2 regions of the Acetobacter sp. P1H12_c genome follow, and region 1 is predicted to be linked to the other one. Evidence: riboswitches for the same ligand, from Rfam matches in the RefSeq annotation. Region 1 holds a riboswitch; the other holds the start of a gene.
What was found. A riboswitch is a leader RNA that binds a small molecule or an ion and turns the genes downstream of it on or off. The one in region 1 is predicted to bind cobalamin.

Region 1 (5,650 bases):
CACCGGCATCCAGCAGTTCCAGAAGATGGAACAAAGCCGTAGGCGCATTCCCGATTGCCACAACGGCCCCGGCCAGCTTTTCCCCCCACAAATCCAGCGCTGCGGCAGACCGGGTGTTGCCAATCTGCCGCGCAAGATCTGGCGTGCGCGCATCCCGCAGGGTGCACACCACGGCATTATCCGCAGGCAGACGTGCACGGGTAATGCCATGCGCCACCATCTCGGAATCACATAGAACAGCACAGGATTTTTTAAGGGATTTTCTTGCGGAAGATACAAAATCCTCCGTCATCCTCACGGATTGCGCTACATCGACCATGCCACAGGCATGAATAATGCGGACAACAATCTGGGCCTGCTCGGCGGAAAAACCGCTTAAGTCAGCTTCTGCACGAATGGTCGCAAAGGAGCGTTCATAAATGGCAGCGCCATCGCGGATATAATCATAAGGCTGCATTTTTAACATCTCCTTCAGACAGAACCTGTCTTACCACCTTTGCACCATCACATTCCGGCACAACGCAGAGTGGTTGATCCCCCGCGCGTCCGTTCCGGATCACGCCATATCCCTCAGTCCCGGCAACCAGCGTGACTGTCGCACGCCCCGGATGCGCACAGCCTTTGGCACACCCGGAGACGTGCATCTCCATCCCCTCCGGCAAATGCGGAGCCAGTTGCAGCGCCAGTTGCCCTGTGTCCGCAGAAGCCTGCCCACATCCTGACGCACCAATACAGGCATAGACCCGCAGGCGCGGGTCATTCGGGTACATAACAAGTCCTGAAATTTCTGGCATTTTCCTTAATCCGCCAAAAATCAGGCTCCCCCATGGTGTCATCCGCAAAATGCCGTCACCGGTCTGCGCAACATCTGCACAGGCCCGCAGCGTTGCTGCCGTCAGACGCCCCAGCGGCGCAGCCACCGCATAAAGATGGCCTGTCAGAGGCCCGGCCCGCTGGACCAGCGCGCGACCGTGCTGCCTCTCTGTTCTGACAAGGGGCGCCCATGCAACCCCGATTTCTGCAAACAGTCTCTGGCCAACAGCAGGCATCCGCAAAGGCCGCATGGCCTCACGGCATTTTATAAAAGCACCCGCCAATGCAAGAGCCATCTGCACAGCCTCAGACAAACCCTGCGGCTCTGAGCGGGCCTCACCACAGACAACGCACCAGCCGCCCCGCTCAGAAGCCGGGTTTTGTACAGCCTGAAGCATGATATCAGCCTGCAAAGACCCAACGGGGAAAAAACCACCGCCATCGACGCAAAACCCGAATTTATCAGGCAAAGCTGAAAGAGCGGGAGAGCCGATCAACCCGGCCCTCAACGCCTCCGCACAGAGCATGGTCTCCCCGGCACAGGCCGGGTCCGCGCCCGCCAGAGGGGTGACCTGAAGTGCGAGCCGCCGTTCAGCATCCGGGTCTGCCTGCCCGAGGCCCGCCTCCACCATACGCTGCGGGAAAGCACGGGCCGCTTCCGGCGCGAACCCCCGCAACTGCACATTTCCCCGGTTGGTCAGGCTGATCTGCCCGTTGCCGTCCTGCTCCGCAACATTGGCCAGCAGGTGGGCCTGCGCTGCGGTTATCCGGCCCAGCGGCGGACGCACGCGTACCAGCCAGCCATCCGCCGCCTGCATGGGGGCAAACAGACTGGGGCACCATCCCTTCACCACTGGGGCAGAAAACGCGGCAGACATGAACACCCTTCAGTCAACACACAGCACAAGGCCGCATGGGGGTGTTCATCACAAGGCCATCAGGACAAACCAGACAGTAGCGCGTTGACCCAACGCACCATCACGCTCCGGACACCCCGCCAGACATGACACTCAGCACAAAGATGGCAGGTCTCCTGGCTCATGACACAAAACCCCCGGCGCTCCGGCAGTTTTCGCCTGTTTCCGCCCTTCCCGGAGCACGCTCCAGTGGGTCAACACTCCCAAAAACAAGAGTGCGGAAAACACGCCTGATGTCACATACAGTTGCGGGGGCAGCGACGGCCAAGAAACAGAAGGGTTCTCACCGTACTTCCCTTTTCATCCCCTGACGGGAACCATCTGCCCTTTGTTAAGCAGGCTCTCCGGTGGTTGTCAAAACAGAGTGAACGCGCTGACACCCTTGAAAACGTCCCTCTATACTGCCAGTTCAAAACGGTCATCCGCGTTCACTCTTCACCCACACGGAGAACAGCTTCATGCAGTATCGTCAACTTGGCCGGTCTGGCCTGCGTCTTTCTGCCCTTACCCTTGGCACCATGACATTTGGAGGCAAAGGGGACTTTGCAAAGACGGGGAATACCGACACAGCCGGGGCGCGCCGCCTGATTGACCTGTGCCTGGATGCGGGCATCACCATGTTTGATACGGCGGATATCTATTCCTCCGGGGAATCCGAAACTATTCTGGGGGAAGCCCTGAAAGGGCGCACACAGGAAATTCTGGTCACGACCAAAGCCCGCTTCCGTACGCAGGACGGACCAAACGGGGCTGGTTCCTCCCGCCTGCATCTCATTACCGCGTGTGAGGCCAGCCTGAAGCGCCTCGGCCGTGACCATATTGATCTCTATTATCTGCATGAATGGGATGGTCAGACCCCACTGGATGAAACACTGGAAGCCCTTGATACGCTGACCCGTGCTGGAAAGATCCGCTATAGTGGCGTTTCCAATTTCTCCGCGTGGCATATGATGAAAGCGCTGTCCGTTGCTGAGCGCAACAGGCTGATCGCCCCGGTATCCCAGCAGATTTACTATTCACTTCAGGCACGCGATGCAGAGTATGAACTGCTGCCCGCGGCTGTGGATCAGGGCATTGGCGTGCAGGTCTGGAGCCCGCTGGCAGGTGGCCTGCTCTCCGGCAAATATCGCCGTAACCAGCCAACACCCGCCGGCCGTCAGCTTGAAAATTTTGGCGAACCCCCGGTGCATGACAAGGAAAAGCTTTTTGATATTGTGGAAGTGCTGCTTACCATTGGGGAAGAGCATGGCGTTTCCGCAGCGCAGGTCGCTCTGGCATGGACCATGCATCGCCCGGCCATTACATCCGTCATCGTGGGCGCCCGCACGGAAGAGCAGTTAAAAGACAATCTGAAAGCCGCAGAACTCACCCTGTCGGAAGACCAGCTCAACCGCCTCAATCAGGCCAGCCAGCCTCCCCTGCTCTATCCCTACTGGCATCAGGCGAGCACCGCGGCAGACCGGCTCAGCCCGGCAGACCGTGTGCTGCTGGAACCATTCCTGAAAACACAGTAAGACGGCCCAGGACGGACAGTGGATTTCCCGGCAATCGTGCACAAGCCGGGTGGTCCTCTGTCCTGCGCTTTTACTGCAAACCGGGATGCGTCATGAAGCTTGTAAGAACCAGACAGGAACTGACCGAGATTGTCACTCAGTGGCATAAGGACGGGGAGACAATCGGACTGGTGCCCACCATGGGGTCTTTGCACGAAGGCCATCTGACACTGGTGCGGGCGCTGGACGGCAAAGCCACCCGGCGGATTGTGACAATTTTTGTCAACCCGATCCAGTTTAACAACCCGGATGATTTCCAGCTCTATCCACGCGGTCTGGACGCGGATGAAGCCCTTCTGGCACAAACCGGCGTGGTGGATGTTCTGTACGCCCCGGATGAAACCCAGATTTACCCGCCCGGCTTCTGCACGCGCATTACTGTTTCCGGCCCGGACAAGATGCTGTGTGGCGGTGACCGCCCCGGCCATTTTGATGGCGTGGCAACAATCGTCACCAAGCTGTTCATGCAAACCCGTGCTGATATTGCCGCGTTTGGGGAAAAAGACTTCCAGCAGCTTTGCATTATCCGCCGGATGGTGACGGATCTGGACCTGCCCGTGACCATTCTGCCCGTGCCCACCGTGCGGGAAGCTGACCATCTGGCGCTGTCCTCCCGCAACAGGCGGCTCACCGCCACCCAGCGCCAGCAGGCTGCCCATCTGCCACAGGCTTTACAGGATTGCCTTGCCGCGCTGAAAGCCGGAAAACCCGTGGCCGCCACGCTGGAGCGCTGCACACAAACCCTGAAAGACGCTGGGTTTACAGTGCATTATCTGGACCTGCGATCTGAAAAAACTCTGGCGCCGTCAGAAAAAGCTGACCCCGGCACCCGCCTGTTTGTTGCGGCCAGCCTTGGAGACATCCGGCTGATTGATAACATGCCGCTTGCCTGACACCACCGGATAGAAAACAGGAAACACATCCATGACCATTACACGCCTTGACCCCGAAGAACGCCTGACCGGCGCTGTCATTTACAACGGGCTTGTGCATCTGGCCGGGCAGATTGCTGATGATGCCACTCTGGATGCGGAAGGCCAGATGGCCGATATCCTGCGGCAGGTGGATGCCCTTCTGGCCAAAGCGGGCACAGATAAAAGCCGCCTGCTTTCCGTGCAGATTTTTCTGGCGGATATGAACGATATGGCAGGCATGAACCGCGCATGGGACGCCTGGCTGGACCGGGACAACAAACCCGCCCGCGCGACGGTCGAAGCAAAACTCGCCAGACCGGAGTGGCGTGTGGAACTGACCGGCATTGCCGCGCTCCGATAACACTACACTCTTCAAAAAATGCAGGATCTGCCAGAAAAAGCAGACCCTGCATCCCATTTTAGACCTTCAGACTATCAGGCCGTTTTGACCTGCGTTTCCGCTGTCTCCTCAGCGCGGATAATATAGGGCCCCGCTGCAAGAATCTGGAGTGAGAGGATGCCCATTTTTCCCTCTGTCAGGTAATCACCCAACGGAAGCTCCGCGTCCCCATTGGTCCACACACACTGCGCACCTTCCGACGGGTACCAGCCAGCCGGTTTTACCGCCTGACGATGCGCACTGATGTCATGCTGACTTTTGGCGCAAAACAGATGGATATCCGCAACGGCCACGCCCATAGCCCGGCGATCATCCACAAATGGCCCGGTCACATCAGCCGGACGGCTGGTGCGGGAGACAATCCGGACAGACTGTGTGCCCGGCGGCAGCATGAAGCTGTAATGATGCGCGACTTTGCGCATGGGCCTGACCAAAGCATCAGTTTCCGTAACCAGATGCAGATCAGGGTCCTGCGTCAGAGCCGGAGCGTTTGCTGAAGTCTGGCAGCCAGCCACGCTGTCTTCCCGCCATTCCAGCATGCGGAACAGAGGCTCCACAAAAGCACGGTCTACACAAAGCGGTGCCCCTGCATCCTTTTCCCATGTGCGGGCTGTGCCATGCAGGGCCACAACCCGGCCTTCCTGACGGAAAGAGGAGCGATTGCCCGTATCCAGATAGCTTTCGGTCAGCATGCCATCGGCGGTAATAACGGAATGCTGCTCTGTTTCCACATGGTAGTAGTCATAAGACGTTATGGATTTATCATAAAAAATGGACGCGCCATTCACGAGCATACGAACGGGAACAAACTTGCCTTTAAAAAACAGACAATGCTCTGCTGTAATCAGCATGTCTTTGTAAGGCACACCGTCGGAAACAGCATCTTTCAGAACGCGGACAGGATACCCGGCTTCATCATCATGCAGACCCGGCTGCACCGTCGCACGCGCTTTGCCAACCCAGACAACCGGACGAAGAACGTCCTTTTTATTCTTCCAGTCAAACGCAACAATCTGATCACCAATACGGAGATCTTCAACTGCTACATCACCA
Region 2 (5,650 bases), on a different contig from region 1:
TGCAACACCGTGTCCTGTTTGCAGAAAGCGAAGCGGACCAGATGGCGGGGCGGGGTACCGTTGGCAGGGTCATAAAAGGCTGAGGCGGGGATGGTTGTTACCCCGGCTTCTTCCGTCAGCAGGCGTGCAAAGGCGACATCATCCAGCCCGTTGGCCAGCGGGGTGATATCCGCCATGACAAAATAACTGCCGTCGCACGGCAGCACGTCCAGCCCCACGCCGCGCAGTCCGGCGGAGAGAATGTCACGCTTGCGGGCCATGTCCCCGGCCAGATCCCGGAAATACTGCGCATCTTTCTTCAGGCCGAACGCCACGGCACGTTGCAGGTTGGGGGCGGTCGCAAACACCAGATTCTGGTGCGCCTTGGCGACGACCGATGCCAGCGGAGCCGGGGCCGTGACGTAGCCAACTTTCCAGCCGGTGAGCGAGAAGCTCTTGCCTGCACTGCCAATACGCAGGCACCGCTCGCGCATGCCGGGGCGCGTCATGAGTGAGACGTGCGGCGTGCCGAAGGTCAGGTGCTCATACACCTCATCACACACGGCATAGGCGTCGTGCTGACTCAGCAGGCCTGCGATGAAGTCCAGCTCATCCGGGGTGAACACCTTACCAGTGGGGTTCATGGGGGTGTTGAGCAGAATGGCCTTTGTGCGGGCGGAAAAGGCGGCGGCCAGAGCCTCCCGCGGCAGCGTCCAGCCCGGTTCTTCCAGCCGCACCAGCCGCGGCACGCCGCCAAGCTGGCGGACCACGGGGAGATAGGTGTCATAAAGCGGTTCAATCAGCACCACTTCATCCCCCGGTTCAATCAGGGCCATCAGGCAGGCGGCAAGGGCTTCCGTCGCACCAGATGTGACCACCACCTCCGACTCCGCACTGACCTCCAGCCCCTGAAAGCGGGCGTTAGAGTCTGCCACCGCCGCCCGCAGTTCCGGCAGGCCGGTGAGGGGCGCATACTGGTTGCGCCCATCGAGCAGGGCATCCGCCGCAGCCTGCACCATATCCTGCGGGCCTTCCGTATCCGGGAAGCCCTGCCCGAGATTGATGGCGTCATGCGCGCGGGCCAGCTCAGACATGACGGTAAAAATGGTGGTGGGCAGGGCGGCAATCTGCCGGTTGAGCGGTTTGGTCATGGCCGTAAATCCTGGGAGTTGCCGGAGGAGGGGTGGCGGAAAAAAGCGAAAGTGGCGCGCAGAGTGGCACGGCCTTGCGGCGTGAGAAAAGAGGGGAGATTGGTGCTGGATCGTTATATTTCGCACAAGCCCGATTGCCCGCGCGGCCAACCCGTGCAAGTTTGGGGCTGTTCGCTCTGAGTCTTCATGCCCCCCGGGATGCCCCATGGGCAGGTTGCGCGCAGAAAGAACCCCCTCTTGTTGAGTGCAGCACCAGAATATTGATGACGTGACATGAGAAAGATCGAGGCCATAATCAAGCCGTTCAAGCTGGACGAGGTGAAGGAAGCCCTTCACGAACTCGGCCTGCAAGGCATTACCGTGATCGAAGCCAAGGGCTTCGGGCGGCAGAAAGGGCACACGGAGCTTTATCGTGGCGCGGAATATATTGTTGATTTTCTGCCCAAGATGAAAATTGAGGTTGTCTGCCCTGCCAGTCTGGTGGAGCGCGCGGTGGAAGCCATTTCCGCTGCTGCCCGGACCGGACGAATCGGGGACGGCAAGATCTTTATTCTCCCGGTGGAAGATGTGGTGCGAATCCGCACGGGGGAAAGAGGGGAAGACGCTATCTGAGGTGCCCCGGTGCGGGGCCGCCCGGCGGCGGACGCGAGTTTTATAATCCTAGACGTGCCGCAAGAGTGTGGTGCGCAACAGGTTGTAGGTGAAGACATATGGTGAAGAAAACGACCACTGCGGGTGACAGCAAAGCCGCAGCGATTGCTAAGGTTTTTGACCTGATCCAGGAAAACTCGGTCGAGTTTGTCGATCTGCGTTTCACGGATCCGCGCGGCAAGTGGCACCACACCACGCAGTATGTCACCACGATTGAAGAAGACACCTTTACCGAGGGCTTCATGTTCGACGGTTCTTCCATCGCAGGGTGGAAAGCCATTAACGAAAGTGACATGGTTCTGCTGCCGGACCCGGAAACCGCTGTGATGGACCCGTTTACGGCGCGCCCGCAGCTGATCCTGTTCTGTGACATCATTGAGCCGTCCACAGGCCAGCCCTATAACCGTGACCCGCGCTCCACCGCCAAACTGGCTGAGCAGTATCTGAAGTCCTCCGGGCTTGGTGATACGGCCTTCTTTGGTCCGGAAGCTGAATTCTTCATCTTCGATAACGTGCGCTTTGGCACGGGCCCGAACTTCGGCAAATATCAGCTCGACAGCATCGAAGGACCCGGCGCCTCCCTGAAGGATTACCCGGAAGGCAATATGGGCCATCGTCCGGGCGTGAAGGGTGGCTACTTCCCCGTGCCGCCGGTGGACAGCGAAAACGACCTGCGTGCAGAAATGCTCGCCACCATGGGTGAAATGGGTCTGCCGATTGAAAAGCAGCACCATGAAGTCGCGCAGTCCCAGCACGAACTGGGCACCAAGTTCGACACGCTGGTCCGCTCTGCCGACTTCATGCAGATCTACAAATACTGCGTGCACAACGTCGCCCATTCCTACGGCAAGACCGCCACGTTCATGCCCAAGCCGATCTATGGTGATAACGGGTCCGGCATGCATGTGCATCAGTCCATCTGGAAAGACGGCAAGCCGACCTTTGCAGGCAATGGCTATGCGGACCTGTCCGATACCGCCCTGTATTACATCGGCGGCATCATCAAGCATGCCAAGGCGCTGAACGCCTTCACCAACCCGTCCACCAACTCCTACAAGCGCCTGATCCCGGGTTTTGAAGCTCCGGTGCTGCTGGCCTACTCTGCGCGCAACCGCTCTGCGTCCTGCCGTATTCCGTATGCCACCAACCCCAAAGCCAAGCGCGTTGAAGTCCGCTTTCCGGACCCGACGGCCAACCCGTATCTGGCCTTCTCCGCCATGCTGATGGCCGGCATTGACGGCATCAAGAACAAGATCCACCCGGGCGACGCCATGGACAAGGATCTGTATGACCTGCCGCCGGAAGAACTGAAGCAGATCCCGACGGTTGCCGGCTCCCTGCGTGAAGCGCTGGAAGCTCTGTCTGCGGATTATGAGTTCCTGCTGGCTGGTGGCGTGTTCACCAAAGATCAGATCGACAGCTACATCGCCATCAAGTGGGAAGACGTGTATCGCTTTGAACACACGCCGCACCCGGTTGAGTTCGAAATGTACTACTCCGTCTGATCCCTCCTTCCCGGAGTTTCAGATGATCAGGAACGCGGCCTTCTTCGGAGGGCCGCGTTTTTTGTGCCTCTCGTGCGGGACAGTGCCGGGTGGGAGGCTGATGTGTTTTTGCGATTTTGGCGTTGCGTGTTGCCTTGTGGCAGCACTGTTGCACCGGATAATTGACTCGACCGGGCAACGCGATATGACACCCGTGTGATGGTTTCCCCTGCAACGGGGGATGAAAAGGGAACCGGGTGCAGGCCGTGCTGGCCTTAGTCCCGGGCTGTCCCCGCAACTGTAAGCGGCAGGGCTGAGGCTGCCCGGACGTACCGCGTCCGGCCCACTGGAGCAGACGATTCTCCGGGAAGGGAAGGCTCAGTCAAAGCGCCGCAAGCCAGGAGACCTGCCATCCGGCACGTGGTTGCAATCAGGAGACGCCAGCCGGGGTGTGCTGGCGTGCGTGACTGAGTTTTGCTCCGGCCTTTGCCGCATGAGCAGGCGGAGCACGTTTTCCTGTGGCAACGGCTGACCACAGGATACGAGTTAAAATGAGTTTTTTTCGTTGCGCGCTGACCACCTCCACCATTCTGGCTGTCACCGGACTGTCTGTGGCTGGCGCACAGGCCGCCGCCTCTTCCGCGACCCATGCGCGTTCTGGCAAATCTCTCACGCATAAAGCCGCAGCTTCGGGCAGCCATCCGAAAAGCCGCGCCACCGGACGGACCGCAACGGACAACACAGTTCCTGCAATGCCGGGGCAGTCTGTCGCGGCTCCCGCAGCGACGGGACGCACGCTTGTCTCACTGAGCCCGTCTCAGGGATTGCCGGAGGTGGTGACGGTCAGTGCGCTGCGCAGACCCATACGGGCGGATGATGTCGGGTCCAGCGTGACGGTGGTGACGGACGAGCAGATTGCCACCCAGCAGCGTCGCACGCTGCCGGATATTCTGGCGCGGCAGCCGGGGCTGAATGTGGTGCGGTCTGGCGGATTTGGCGGCACAACCTCCATCTTCATGCGCGGGGCAAACGCCAATGATGTGAAGGTGCGGATTGATGGCATGGATATCAATGACGGCAGCTCCGCCAGCAACGCGTTTGATGCCGGGCAGTTTGTAACGGACGGCATTGGCTCCATTGAAATCCTGCGCGGCCCCCAGAGCGGCCTGTATGGCGCGGACGCCATGGCGGGTGTGATTGATATCAACACAAAGCAGGGGCAGGGGCGCTTTAAACCGTTTGTGCGGATTGAAGGTGGGTCTTACGGCACGTTCAATCAGGCCTTCGGGGCATCCGGCAGTAGCGGCCGCTTCCACTATAATGTTGTGCTCTCCCATTACCGCATGGACGGGTTTCATGAAATTCCGCGCTATATTGAGCGGTATAATGGGGCTAACCGGGCCCAGCGCCGCGCGGGGGACCGAAATGATAACCGCAGCGCGAACGTCAAACTGGGTTATGATGTCACGCATAATTTTGATCTGGGTCTGACAGCACGGCTGATACAGGCCAACTATCATACCTTTACAGCGTATGATCAGGTTTATACGCCCTATAACGGCGACCAGCTGATCCGGGACCAGAATACCCAGAACGAGGCCGTGGTGCGCGGCACGGCGCATCTCTCCTCCTTTGGCGGGCGGTTTGATCAGGTTCTGGGGCTTGGCTACATGACGAACCGCCGCCGGTACATGCAGGACGGGTTGTACGCGGATGGTGATCCTGCCATGACAGACCCGGATTATTACCGCTCCACACGCCTGAAAGTGGACTGGCATGGCACGGTTGATCTGCGGAAATTCGGGACGGTTCTTGTGGGTGCCGAGCATTTTCATGACAGCATCAATGTCGCGACAGATGACCCGACCGAGCCTGTGCACACCACCGCAGGCATGGATACCACGGCAGGGTACGGGCAGTATGAAGGGAACTGGAACCACATTCTCTATGGTGCGGCCAACGTGCGGTATGATGCCAATTCCCGCTACGGCAACCATGTGACATGGCGTGTGGCTCCCGCCATCCATGTGCCCAATACGGGCACCATCATCAAAGCCAGTGCCGGGTCGGGCTTCCATGCACCCTCGCTGTATCAGCTTTTTGTCAATCAGCGCGGCGCTGGCTGGGCGGAAGAAGGCAACGCCAACCTGAAAGCCGAAACCATGATTGGCTATGATGTCGGTGTTGAGCAGAAACTACTGCATGACAAACTGCGTTTTGGCGCCACATGGTATGACAACAAGGTGCGGAACCTGATCCAGTCTTCTGCTTACGTCATGCCTGCCGCGGGCAGTGCGTGGGGGGATTATATCTATTCCTTCGGCAATGTTGGGCATGCGCGGATGTATGGGGTGGAAGCATTTCTGGACTGGAAGGCGCTGGACA

Region 2: another riboswitch for cobalamin. It lies ahead of KP699_RS13965 (TonB-dependent siderophore receptor); the one in region 1 lies ahead of cobG (precorrin-3B synthase).

Annotation. Positions count from the first base shown of each region.
Region 1 covers NZ_JACRVR010000006.1:28,633-34,282, reverse strand. The annotation lists gene KP699_RS05930 (precorrin-8X methylmutase) at 1-457, opposite strand, end outside; gene cobG (precorrin-3B synthase) at 444-1,691, opposite strand; cobalamin riboswitch at 1,819-2,067, opposite strand; gene KP699_RS05920 (aldo/keto reductase) at 2,189-3,244, shown strand; gene panC (pantoate--beta-alanine ligase) at 3,337-4,176, shown strand; gene KP699_RS05910 (RidA family protein) at 4,208-4,558, shown strand; gene KP699_RS05905 (Hint domain-containing protein) at 4,633-5,650, opposite strand, start outside.
Region 2 covers NZ_JACRVR010000038.1:19,750-25,399, reverse strand. The annotation lists gene KP699_RS13980 (aminotransferase) at 1-1,130, opposite strand, end outside; gene KP699_RS13975 (P-II family nitrogen regulator) at 1,404-1,742, shown strand; gene glnA (type I glutamate--ammonia ligase) at 1,841-3,286, shown strand; cobalamin riboswitch at 3,469-3,694, shown strand; gene KP699_RS13965 (TonB-dependent siderophore receptor) at 3,817-5,650, shown strand, end outside.